Linked DNA regions of Rosistilla oblonga. The protein of the gene in region 2 interacts with the protein of the main gene of each other region in a pairwise test. Links are inferred from orthologs where the notes say so. Each region holds a gene or a part of one and is shown on either strand. Other genes may lie near its edges.

Evidence for each region.
Region 1: the proteins of trkA (region 2) and CA51_RS06845 interact in binary tests that used the Escherichia coli proteins (3 or more experiments, as listed by UniProt). The link is inferred for Rosistilla oblonga from one-to-one orthologs.

What each region holds. Positions count from the first base shown.
Region 1 is NZ_CP036292.1:1,921,480-1,928,038, reverse strand. What follows is about bases 2,161-5,031. They hold CA51_RS06845 (PTS sugar transporter subunit IIA), read left to right. Parts: upstream 2,161-3,293; coding sequence 3,294-3,770; downstream 3,771-5,031. Other genes in these bases: ptsP (phosphoenolpyruvate--protein phosphotransferase), read left to right, coding at 4,286-5,031; CA51_RS06840 (HPr family phosphocarrier protein), read left to right, coding at 3,800-4,087; hpf (ribosome hibernation-promoting factor, HPF/YfiA family), read left to right, coding at 2,707-3,051; CA51_RS06855 (outer membrane protein assembly factor BamB family protein), read left to right, coding at 2,161-2,356. Also shown: CA51_RS25710 (hypothetical protein), read left to right, coding at 1-221; CA51_RS06860 (histidine phosphatase family protein), read left to right, coding at 224-880; more of CA51_RS06855, read left to right, coding at 1,049-2,160; more of ptsP, read left to right, coding at 5,032-6,031; CA51_RS06830 (TIGR03936 family radical SAM-associated protein), read left to right, coding at 6,036-6,559. UniProt on the Escherichia coli protein: Seems to have a role in regulating nitrogen assimilation.
Region 2 is NZ_CP036292.1:6,561,658-6,568,230, forward strand. What follows is about bases 2,144-5,028. They hold trkA (Trk system potassium transporter TrkA), read right to left. Parts: upstream 4,317-5,028; coding sequence 2,970-4,316; downstream 2,144-2,969. Other genes in these bases: CA51_RS23125 (SMP-30/gluconolactonase/LRE family protein), read right to left, coding at 2,144-2,887; CA51_RS23135 (hypothetical protein), read left to right, coding at 4,860-5,028. In the rest of the region: CA51_RS23115 (RAD55 family ATPase), read left to right, coding at 1-223; CA51_RS23120 (polyprenol monophosphomannose synthase), read right to left, coding at 335-1,090; more of CA51_RS23125, read right to left, coding at 1,109-2,143; more of CA51_RS23135, read left to right, coding at 5,029-5,081; CA51_RS23140 (hypothetical protein), read left to right, coding at 5,158-6,573. UniProt on the Escherichia coli protein: Part of the constitutive potassium transport systems TrkG and TrkH. May regulate the transport activity of TrkG and TrkH systems. Binds to NAD(+) and NADH.

The DNA.
Region 1 (6,559 bases), 4.6 Mb from region 2 along the record:
ATGGCGGCGTCGTCGCGGCGATCTATTTTGCGATTGCCGAAAATGGCCCGCAGTGGATGCGCAATCGCAGCCTTTCTCAGTTCGCGTTGTATGTTGGCCCCGTGCTACTGCTGATCCTGCAATGGACCATGATCGACTGGGTCGGTCGCGATCGCGGCAGCGAGACATCCCCTTCCTCCCAAGCGATCGATTCGGATCGCGCCGATTCGACGAAAGTTTGACGATGCAGCTGTACCTGATCCGCCACGCGCAAAGCGCCAACAACAGCAAACCCGAAGCGGAGCGTGTCGAAGATCCCGAGATCACCGAACTGGGACACCAGCAGGCTGCAGCGATCGCAAAATCGATAGCCGACCAAAACGTCGACTTCCTGGTCACCAGCGGATTCCTCCGGACGCTGCAGACGACCCAGTACCTGGCCGATTCGCTGCGGATGCCGATCCATGTCTGGCGCGATCTGCACGAGGTCGGCGGATGTTACCGAGGCTACATTCCCGGGGAAGAGCAGGGGGCGCCGGGGATGAACCGCGACGCAATCCTCGCCAAATATCCCGGTACAACGGTCGACGAATCGATCGGCACCGAGGGCTGGTGGGGCTGTCGTCCCTATGAAACCGAAGCCCAAGCGACGCTCCGCAGCGAACAAATGCTGGCTCGATTTGCCGAACAGTTCGGGGCGACCGACAAGGTCGTCGTGGCGGTGATCCACGCCGACTTTAAAGTCTGCATGCTACGACAGATCCTTGGCAACGATTTCACCCGCCGACACATCGGCCCGATGCTGAACACCGGACTGACGAAGTTTACCGTTTCCGAAGACGCTTGGCGGTTGGATATCCTGAATTCGATCACGCACCTGTCGAGCGATCAGATCAGCTGACAGCCCGCGGCTCTCCATTGCAGCCCCCACCGAACCTGGCACGCCCGCCCTGGGCTGAGGCTGCGCAAAGATTGCGTTGCGGCGCGGCATGATCGATAATGAGAGCGCGGCCCGAAAGCGTTCCGGTCGCCCCCCTCCGGCTCCACCAACCTACCGAGACGCACCGCTATGGGTCGACTGAAGAACTTCGCTCCTATTTGTCTGTTGATATCGCTTTCCCTGATCAGCCAACCCGCGGCGGCGCTCGAACCGGCTGGACTCAGCGGATTGCAGTTCCCCGCCAGCGACTGGCCCTTCTGGCGCGGCCCGGATCAAAACGGAGTCGCTTCAGCAAAGCAAACGCCTCCGACATCGTGGAGCGAGACCGAAAATGTGTTGTGGCGAGCGGAGGTGCCCGGCCGCGGTCACAGCTCGCCCGTCGTGATCGGCGACCGCGTTTTCATCACCTCAGCCGATCACGAACGCGAAGTCCAGATCGTCCTTGGGCTCGATCGCGCGACCGGAAAACAGCTATGGGAAACGATCGTCCACCGCGGCGGATTCGAGACCCGCGGGAAAAAGATGAATCTGAAGGCAACGTTGGCATCGTCGACGATCGCCTCGGACGGCTCGCGGCTGTTCATCAACTTCCTCAACGACAACGCGGTTTGGACGACAGCGCTCGATCTGGACGGTAAACAGCTCTGGCAAACGCGTTTGACCGATTACCAGGTCCACCAGGGATACGGTTCGTCGCCGACGATCTACAAAAACCTGGTGATCTCATCGGCTGACAATAAAGCGGGGGGAGCGATCGTGGCGATGGATCGGACCAACGGCGAGATCGTCTGGCGGCGCGAGCGTCCCGAACTCCCGAATTACCCCTCGCCGGTCGTCGTCAAAGCGGCTGGCCGCGATCAATTGATCATGACCGGCTGTGACTTGGTCACCAGCCTCGATCCGCTGACCGGACAAACGATCTGGGAAATCGAAGGGGCGACGACCGAATGCGTGACGACAACCGTTACCGACGGAAAAGTCATCCTGACCAGCGGCGGATACCCCGACAACCATATCTCTGCGGTCGCAGCGGACGGATCGGGAAAAATCGTCTGGGAGAACACCGACCGCGAATACGTGCCGTCGATGTTGATCGCCAAGGGGCACGTATTTGCCATTCTCGACGCGGGCATCGCGACCTGTTTGAACGTGGAAACAGGGGAACAGATCTGGAAAGAGCGACTGGGCGGAACCTTCAGCAGCTCCCCCGTCCTGGTCGGCGAGAACATCTATGTGACCAGCGAATCGGGGAAGACACATATCTTCAAGGCGAGCGTCGAGGGATTCCAAAGCGTGGCGACAAATTCGCTGGGGAGCAAGGTATTTGCAACTCCAGCGATCTGTGGGGGGCAGATATTTACCCGGGTATCGTTGACCGCCGATGAGAAGACTCAAGAATACGTCTACTGCCTGGCCGATTCCGCTGCGACTCGCTGATCTGCAGCGGGAGATGCAGTGGAACGTCTGGGGGCCTCCTAACGGTCGCATCGGGCGTGCGTAGCGACCCCGAGGAAGTTTAAACTGCGTTGGCCAAAAAGATGGAAAGCGAAGCGAAGAGCACCCGAAAAAGCGTCAATTGAGGGTGACGAGTGCAATCCTTTACGGGTATCGTAAGGTATTGTTTTGGAAGAACTTAAGGTCTGTTAAGCCGAGCATTTGGAACGAAAATACCGCCGAATCATGTGCACGCGTTTACAGTAACGCTTACCTAAACGCGTGATTCGGCGTATGCTACTCGCTAGAAACGAGGTCCGTTTCGATGCTGCAATCATACTAAGGAGCAATCAATGCTAGTGAGCGTCTCTGCCCGACACGGCAATCTGGGAACGGGCGATCAATCTCTGATCGAAGACAAAGTTGAAAAGCTGCGTCGTTTGTATGATCGGGTGAACGCGATCGAAGTGATTGTCGACTTGGAGAAGCTCGAATCGCCAGTTCTCGAAGCCAAGGTCTCGGTTGAACACGAGGAAGACTTTATCGCCTCGGCCACAGCGACAACGGTCATCGGAGCGTTGGATGTCGTGATTCCCAAGCTGGAAAAGCAACTGCGACGCGCCAAGGAAAAGCGAACCGAGCACCGGGCGACCGGACTGAAACACATCGAAACAACGGATGTTGCCGACGAGGTTTAAAGCACAGCCAGTCGGAGCCATACCGCCGACGCAGAGCAGATCTCTGCGTCGTGGCGGCAACCGCCCGACCGAATCGCGGCCGATCGAACATGCAGAACACCATTGCAAGACCGCACAGCCACCTGGAAGCCGTTTGTCCTCGACGGGCACCGGTGGCTCCATGAAATCAATTCCCAGCCGGAACATCGAGCGTTGCGAAACGGCGTTGCGAGGCTGATTTTTTTTAAATCAAAGGATAGGTAATGAAATTCGCAGACTTTATTTGCGTTAAGGCGATCAAGCCGGATCTAGCATCATACGACAAGGAAGCCGTCGTCACCGAATTGGTGGAAAGCTTGGTTACCGCAGGCGAGATCAAGACCGCCGACAAAGACGATATCATCGCTGCGGTTATGAAGCGCGAAGAACTCGGCAGCACAGGCATTGGTCGCGGCGTTGCCGTTCCTCACACAAAGCATCCCAGCGTTGAAAAGCTGGTCGGCACCGTCGGTGTCAGCGTCGACGGCGTCGACTTCAACAGCCTCGATGGCGAAAAAGTACAACTCTTCTTCCTGCTGATCAGCCCTCCAGAACGCCCTGGCGATCACCTGCGAGCCCTGGAAAACATCTCGCGTCAGTTGCGCGACGACACCTTCTGCCGCTTCCTCAAGCAAAGCAAGACGGTCGACGACATCAACCAATTGCTCGAAGAGGCTGATAACAATCAGTTTGCGTCTTAAACGCACGTTCCGCCATAGATATGCACGCTATGTCCAATCCATCATGCCAGCAAATCGTCGTCGTTAAGAACGAAAAAGGGCTGCACCTGCGCCCGGCGGAGCTGATGGCGCGGTTGGCGATGCAGTACGAGGCGACTGTCATGGTGACCAAAGACGACCAATCTGCCGACTGCAAGAACATGTTGTCCGTGCTCACGCTGGGCGCTGTTCAAGGAACCCAGCTCGGGCTTTCAGCCGAAGGCCCCGATGCCGCAGAGGCGTTGTCGGCGGTCGCCGAGTTGTTCGAGGCTGGTTTCCACGAACTCGACGCCGAATAATCCGCCGCCGCTACAAATGTTGTCGGCTGCGGCATGGCTCCCAGCCGATGCGGCTGGGGACCGACGACCATTGAACTTTAAAAACCGTACAAGAAAAGAAATGGCAAGGCCAATTCGGTTCATCCTCTCGATGGCTCGGCGGATCGATCGCCTGCAGCATCGCGTCGATGGTAAGGATGTTGCGCGTGCCGCCATTGAATGCTCGAACTTCAAGGAATCCCGGTTTCACCAGGCGTTGCGATCGGTCCGGCCTTAGTACTGGACGATGAAGGGTATCGCATCCCCAGGTGTCTTATTCCCGCGGCCGACACATCGGCCGAGTGGGGGCGGTTATTGTCTGCATTTGGCAAGGTGGCCAAGCAGCTGGAGGTCAACCGCAAGCAGACCGCTGAACGGTTGGGCGAAGAAGCCGGCCGCATCTTCTCGGCTCAACAACAGATGCTCAGCGATCCCGGGCTGTTGGCCGAACTCGAAGGCCGTGTCCACGAACAGCATCAAAGCGCCGCTTACGCCGTCAGCCGCGTCTTGCACCGCTACGCCGAAGCGCTCGGCAAGCTGAACAGCCCGTTTTTGGCCGAACGCGCCGAGGATGTGCTGGATATCGAAAAGCAACTGCTGCATCGGCTTGGTGCCGTCACCAGCGACCCGTTGAGCAATCTCGACGAACCGGTGATCCTGCTGGCCCGGAATCTAACCCCCAGCGAAACCGCAAACCTCGATCGCCAATTCGTGCGTGGCTTCTGCACCGAGATCGGCGGCCCCGGCGGTCACACAGCGATCGTCGCCAAGGGACTCGAACTGCCAGCGGTTGTTGGCATCGGCCAGTTCCTGGATCGCATCGGCCAGGGCTCGCAAGTCATCGTCGATGGCGACCGCGGCTGCATGATCGTCGATCCCGACCAAGCGACGATCGATCGCTACGAGGAACGGGCGCAGATTCGCCAAAAGCTGACGCTGCGTCTGGCCGAACTGCGCGACTTGCCAGCTGAGACTGTCGATGGACATCGCGTGACGCTTTCGGCGAACATCGAATTCCCTCACGAAGTCGACGCCTGCCTGCAGCGTGGAGCCGACGGCATCGGTCTGTATCGCACCGAATTTTTGTACCTCAGCAGCGACGAGGAACCGAGCGAAGAAGACCACTACCAAGCGTATACCGAAGTCATCGGTGCGTTGCAGGGTCGTCCGGTCGTGATTCGAACGCTCGACCTGGGCGCCGACAAAATGGGGCACACCTCGCTGACCGAACCCGAGAACAACCCGTTTTTGGGACTCCGTAGCATCCGCTTGTCGTTGAAGAATCAGGATCTGTTCCGCACCCAAATCCGCGCCGTCCTAAGGGCTGCGGTGCATGGCGACGTGCGGATGATGTTCCCATTGATCTCGACGCTGCAAGAACTGCGAACGGCGCGAATGCTTGTCAACATCGTGATCGATGATCTTCGCGAAGAAGGGGCCGAATTCCGCAGCGACATCCCGATCGGAATGATGGTCGAAGTCCCCGCCGCGGTGATCATGATCGATCGCTTTGCCGAGGAGGTCGATTTCTTCAGCATCGGCACCAACGACCTGGTGCAATACACGCTGGCAGTCGACCGCAGCAACGAAAGCGTTGCGGAACTTTATCAGTCGAGCGATCCGGCGGTGCTGCGATTGATCCAGCAAACCGTCGATGTTTCCAACAAGACCAACACGCCGGTCGGCATCTGCGGCGAGATGAGCTCAAATCCTGCTCGTGTGTTGTTGCTGTTGGGACTGGGCGTTCGCAGCGTCAGCGTTCCGCCGCTGGCGATCCCGCGGATCAAGAAGGTGATTCGCAGCGTGACGATCGCCGATTGCGAAGAGATCGCCTGCCGCGTGATGCAGCTGGAGAGCGCCCGCGAAGTCGATTTGTATTTACTCGATCGCCTTGGCGATCTGGTCCCCGAACTGGTTGTGCAATAGTCTTATGACACGAGCGCGGTACCACATCCGCTTTTCGAAAACCGGCCCCTTGCGATGGATCAGCCATCGCGACCTGCTGCGATTGTGGGAACGCTTGTTCCACCGCATCGATCTGAAGCTGGCGATGTCCGAAGGCTTTCACCCCAAGCCGCGGATGAACTTCCCCTCGGCGCTCGCGCTCGGCACGGCAAGCCTCGACGAACTGCTCGAACTGGAACTTACCGAACCGTTGGATCCCCAAGAACTGGGCCAGCGGCTGCAAGCGGACCAACAGCCCGGTTTAGGAATTTTGCAAGTAACTGCGGTTCCCGAGGGCTCAGCTAAGGCAAAGCTGAAGTCAACAACGTACAATCTGCCCATTCCCGAATCCGATCGGGCGGCTCTACTCGCAGAGATCGAGGCGCTGCGCAGCCGTGACACGATCGAAATAAAGCGGAAAGACAAGACATTGGTGTTCAGTCTTGCAGCGGAGATCGAACACCTGGCGGTAGAAGATGGCGTGCTCGTTTTTCGCTGCACGCCGGATCA
Region 2 (6,573 bases):
GTGCACAACTCCCGAATCGATGCTGGATCAATTGATCGATCGCCCGCTGGCCAACGGCGATCTGGGAGCGTTAGCAAACACATTGATCTACATGGGCAAGATTCGCGACGGGCTGCAGATGCGGCGAGGTCTGCACATCGCCAAGCATCGCGGCAGCCGGTGCGATGACAACGTGCGGTTGTTCGAGATCGATGATTCCGGACTGCAGCTATCGGCCGGCTAAGCAGGTCGTATTGTATTTTTTCGTTTAACCGCGAGCCCATCGGGCCGCGCGGCCTTGAAAAACGCGGGGCGATGCCCGCGCGGTTAAACTGGAAAACTCCCTGCTTGCTGCTTAGCGTCGCGGTGAACAAGCAATGCGGGCCAGCATCGCAATCGATTTCACCGCCTCGCTGAGACTCAGCTTTGAAGACCCCTGAACGCGGTTGACGAAGCAAATCGGAATTTCGACGATCTTCGCATCGCGATGGGTCAGCAGCCACAAGATCTCTTCCAGCATCGCGTACCCGCTGGCGCGAATTCGATTCAGGTCGACCTTATCGAGCGTGTCGACGCGATAACATCGATACGCTCCGCTGCAGTCGTGGGCTTGCAGCCCCAAGGCGATCCGAGCGACACGATTCAGCAGACCGCTGATCACCAATCGCGACATCGGCCAGCCTTCGATCGCTCCGCCGGGAACGTAGCGTGAACCGATCACGACGTCAGCCTTTTCGCGCTGGGCGACGTCGACAAGCTTCGGAATTTCGACCGGGTCGTGACTCATGTCGCCATCGAGATTGACCAGGAAGTCGTAACCCGCGTCGCTGGCGTGTCGCATCGCAGCGACGATCGCGCTGCCGAGGCCTAGCTTGCGACCGCGTTGGTTCAATGTGAACCAAGGATCGCGCCCCGCCTTATCGGCAGCCCATTCGCCGGTCCCATCGGGCGATCCATCATCGACGACCAGCACGTCGGCTGACGGCAGGGCGGCGCGGATGCCAGCGACCAATTCGGGCAAGCTGTCGAGTTCGTTATACGTGCAGACAGCCACTAACACACGCGCCACCGGCGCGCCGCCATGCTCGTCCTTGTCGGGCGAATCAATCACCGAATCTTTGCTCTCCGCCTACAGTCGTGGCTTGGGTGGTTTGACGGGTTGTTTCCAGTTGTCGGCACCGACTAACTGCGTTTTGCGACGATAGATCTTGTCCACATTGGCCACGTACAGCGTCTTGCGATCGAGACCGCCAAACGTCGCGTAGCTGGGACGTCGCGAACCTGGAGGCATTGGCAAAATCAGATGCGAGCGTCCCGGTTGGTCGCAGATCTGAACGCCCATCGCCGTTGTGGAAATCAGCCAACCATCTTGGGAGACACACATCCCATCCAACAACCCGCGAGGATCGGCGGCCGGGATCTCCAGGTGAAAATAGGGCTGCTTGTATTTCAGCGATCCATCGTCGGCGATCTGGAAGGCGTTGATGAACCGCCCGGGGAAGTGGCCTACAAACAGCTGAGTCTGATCGGCGCTGAGTCCAATCCCGTTGCAGTCTTTGAAATTGTCGACAGCCTTCCGCTCGCGCGTCTTCGCGTCGAGCGACCAGATCTTGCCGGCTGGCGGATCGGTGTAATAGATCGTTCCGTCGTGGCGAACGACGATGTCGTTGCTGGTCGTCCCCTCGGCGATGACTTCCATTTCAAGAGTCTTCAAATCCCAGGCGCGGATCTGGCGGGCACCGCTGGCGGCACCATACAGCCGGCCGTCGGGGCCCAAGGAGATCCCGTTCGTCTTTCCGGTATCGGAGACGATCAGGCTGACCTCGCCATCGGGCGTGACCTTATAGAGTTCGCTCGCCGGAACGTCGGTAAAGTAGAGCGTGCCATCGTCGGTCACCGCCAAGCCCTCGGCCCACTTGTGCCCTTCGCTAACCAGTTCCCAGCCTTCGCCATCGACCAGGAATTTGTTGGCTTCGCTGTTGGATCGGTCCAGATGTGTGCTAACCGGTTGGGTATCAAAGTCTTTCCACAACCAACGCATCACGTCGGGCATGATCGCTGTGCCATGCTTGCTACTGTGGAAGCCTTCGCCCCAGGTGTGCTCGACTTCATATCCGGCCCACTGCAACGCTCGCAACAGCGTTTGGTTGGCCATCCACCAATCGCCGGCGTAGATGTTCAGATCGTTCGATCCGTCCTGCAGGTAAATCCGCAGCGGCTTCGGTTCGGTCTTGCGGACCAGCGTCGCTAGTTCGTGTCCGCCGCGGAGTCCGACATAGGTTCCGACGGTCGTGAAGACGCGGCGGAAATGATCGGGCCGTTGCCAAGCGACGTTGTAGGCGCAGATGCCGCCGGAGCTGCTGCCGCAGATCGCGCGAAGATTGGGATCGTCGGTCAGTTGAACGTTGTGTTCCTTTTCGACAAACGGCAGCATCTCGTCGATCAGAAAGTTGGCGTAGCTATCGTCGACGCTGTCGTATTCATATGACCGATTGAATCGCGATTGCGCGTTGTCGTTGGGGGCGGGGACGACACCGGGATTGATGAAGACGGCGATCGTGACGGGCATCTCGCCCGCAGCGATCAGATTGTCGAATATATTGGGGACGCGATAACCGCCCTCGCGCCGAGCGTATCCACCGCCGTCTTGGAAGACCATCAATGCTGCGGGTTTGGATCCGTCGTATTGCTTGGGGACATAGACCCAATAATCGCGGACTGTTCCAGGATAGATCTGCGAAGCATTGAACACGCCCTTGGTGATCGTGCCGACGGGAACCCCTTCTTTGAGCAAAGCGTCGGGATGCTGCGGATAGCTTTCCGTCTGGCGGGTCTTCGGTTGCGCGGCGGCGAAGCTGGCGAGCAACAGCAGCGCGATGGCGGTTGTTAACGGGCGTGCTATGTTCATTGGAGGTGCCTGGAAGGAAGTGCGGCGCGAGTGGAACGCTTGAGCAGCAAACTCTGATCCGTCGCGCGGAGCCAATAACGAATCATCCCACTTTAAACAGCGAGATCGTGGAATCGAGCGTATTCTGGTCGATCAGGGCAACGATTACATCGCCCAGACGCAGCTGGTCTTTCGCCGTCGGAACACGGACAAAGCCGTCTCGCATGATCGCGGCGATCAGGCAGCGGCCCGACAGCGGCAATTGCATCAGCGGAGCCTTGGTGACCGGAACGTCTTCGTCGATTTCGATCTCGTATACGCCGATCGATCCCTCGGGCAATTGACTCTGCGAAATGATCGGGCCATCGTTCATGAAGCCCATCACCTGACGAGCGACCGCGTCGCGTTCGCTGACCGCCACATCGATGCCCAGTTTGGCGACGACGTTGGCATAGTCGGGACGGCCAACGACGGCCATCACCTTGTGCGCCCCGAGTTCTCGCGCTTCGACGCCCGCCATGATGTTGTTCTCATCGTTGCCGGTGCAGGCGACAAAATAGTCCGCCTTGCCGACTCCTTCGTCTTCCAAAACCGAGCGGCGATTGGCGTTGGCGGTGACCACGGTCGCCGATGGCAGCAGTGTGGCGAGGTGCTCGCAGCGTTGCGGATCTTCATCCAAGATCAAGATCCGGTACTCTGCCTTGTTAAGCGATTGAGCCAGATGATATCCGGTCTCGCCACCGCCGGCGATGATCACGTTGCGACGGGGGATGCGAGTCGATTCGGGAGCAAACTGAGCCCTGGCTTCGGCGACGTCTTTGGGGAATCCGATCAGGCTGATCGAATCGCCCGCGTGGATCTCGTCTTCACCACCGGCGATCCAACGACGCCCCTGACGCGAGATCGAACCGATCCGCACGCCGTGGCTGAGCTTCAATTCGCGAAGCGGTTTGCCGACGGCGGGAGCTTTGATCGCCACCGTCAATTCGTAGACTTCCAATTGCCCGCGAGCAAAGTGCTCCAACGGGATCGACCCCGGGTTGCGAATGCTGCGAGCCAGTTCGGTCGCCGAGAGCTGCTCGAGGCTCAACAGCCGATCGATGTTGAAGTGCTGTTGGTAATCGAAAGTGCTCATGTCGCGAAATGCGGGAGCGTAGACGCGAGCGATCGCCCGCCGCGCGCCAAGCGCCTTGGCCATGCTGGCCGCCACGATGTTGACTTCATCGTCGCCGGTCACCGCCAGACAGATATCGGCTCCGCAAATGTCGGCTTGGAACAAGACCGTGCTCTGCGATCCGCTGCCGTGGATCGCCCGGACATCCAGTTCGGCATTGATCCGGCGAACCTCTTCGGGATTGGTGTCGATCACCGTGACGCTGTGCCGGGCGCGACATAATAGATCGGCAATCCAAGTTCCCACCGTTCCGGCGCCGAGGATGATCGCTTGCATAAGTCGCTATCGAGCTCTTGAACTGAGGGAAAGGTTGTACTACCGCTGCCTCGCCGCAGCCTGATAAATCGATTGGAAGGGGAGGGTGCAAATCGCGAGCAGCCGCCACGGCGCTGGCCGCTGTTTTTCGGGAACCAACCGGCGATCTGCGACCTGTCGATCGCAAGGTTTATCCTCGACGAAGGCCGCCGGAAGTCAGCCGTGCAGCCCCGCCGAAGGCCGGGATTATTGTAGTCGATCGGATGTGATAACCGAAGCGGGACAGACCGGCAATGGCCGGCCCAGAGAGGCCAAACCTACCGTTCCAAGGGGTGCATCGGCTGGCCGCGCGAGCGACGATGCTAGCGGACCCCGCCTCTCCCTTGGCCGATTCCGTGGGGGTGCGCGGCCGCATATTGAGTGTTTTTTCAATTTATCGGGCAAACTTCTCGATCGAGACTGTAATCAGCCGCGCTCGGATTCCGATTGAGTGGATTAGGACGGGCGTCGTTTTTTCCTTCAAGCTGACGACGGTGCGAGACAAGAATCGGAGAATCGCGAGCGATGGATCCCAGCTACTACTTCACCAAAAACCCCGACTTGGCGGCCCTCCACGTGGCGGCCTTCTTCTTCGTGCTGGGCCTGGCTGTCGGCTGGGTCTTGTGGTCGGGCAACCGACGCCAGGTTCGCAACCTGGATCGCGAAAACGATGCGATCGCCAAACAGCTCGAAGCCGATTGCTTCCGGCAATCCCAACTGGAACGCGAGTCGTCGCTGTTGGGTTGAGTCCAACGGTCGATCTTCGCAGGTGAGCAGGCGAGGTTGCCCCCAGTTTCCGCGAGTCCCCAACGATTGAATTGCCATGTTTATTGCACGTCTTGATTATGCGATGACTCACCTGGGCTGGCTGGGTTTCCTAACAGCGATCTATTTCGCAGGGATCGGGATCTGGCTGGCTCAACTGTTGTGGCGGCGCAGCAAGGCGGCGATCTGGCAGGACCGCAGCGAGATCTTTTCCGAATACCGCGACTTGCACCTACGCGCGATCGAGAACCAAACCGAACTCCTGGAAGCCTGCGAGATCCACGAGACCAGCCTCTTGCAACGCGAGGCGCAAGTCGCCGACTTGCGCAAGCAAGCCGCCGCAAAAGAAGCTCAACTGGCGGAGACGCAAAAACAACTTGCGACCGCGGTAACCGCTCGCGAACAAGCCGAAGCGAACGGGCGATCTCATCGATCGGCGCTTGCCGGCAGCGAGACTCAACTGCAGCGACTGCAGGCGCAACTGGAAGCGGCTGAAGCAAAGCTCGTCGAACAGCAACTGGCCAACGACAAACTGGATGCTGGGCATCAGTGCATGGCGACCTCTTGGAGCCAACAGGTGGCCAAGCTGGATGCCGCGTTGGCGTTGACAGCCAACGATGCCAAAGAAGCTCAAGCGAAACTGGCTCAAGGCGAGCAAGAGCTGATTCGGTTGCGAAACGAAAACAAACGACTGGCCGAGGAATTGGCCGACGCGGAAAACGATCAGGTCTCGATGGACCAAGTCGATCAAGAGTACCGGCGTTTGCGGGCCCAATTGACTACGGTTCGCCAGCAGCTGGAAACGGCACAGACGAGTCTGGCCGAGCGCGATCAGCAATGCGAGCGTTTGACGGAAGAACTGCAAGCGACGCAGGAAGATCTGGAACTGCGTGGGATCTTGCTGGAAGATCTGCGCGTCGTGCAGACCGCAACGGTTGCGAAATTGAATGCTTGGCGACAGACCGACGACGAACTGACGGCACTGGAAACCGAACTGGCCGAACTGCAAGCCAAGCTGACTGCCGTTGAACAGCAACGCGACGGAGCGCTGCAACGCGAACACGCAGCGGAACAGAAGCGTCAGCAGATCCAACACCGACTGGAAACCAAGGCGGAGGAAAGGGAGGCGATGCGAGCGGAGGACCGCGCGGAAATCGAAACGCTCCGCCAGCGGCTGACCGACGCCGAAGATCGGCTCGACGCCGTCATCCAACGCCCCAGCGATGCCGACGATCTGACCGAGATCTTTGGCGTCAGCCGACGTCTGGAAGAACAACTGAACGCGGCCGGCGTATTCCGCTTCGAACAGATCGCCGGATGGACCAACCGGCAGAAATGCCAGATCGAACAGCAACTGGGTCTACCGGGACGGGTGCGTGACGAGAAATGGTGCGACCAAGCGAAAGAGCTGCTGGCCGCGGGTGACGAATCGGGCGAGCGAACGCCCGAACCGGTGAAGCCCAAGGCGACGTCT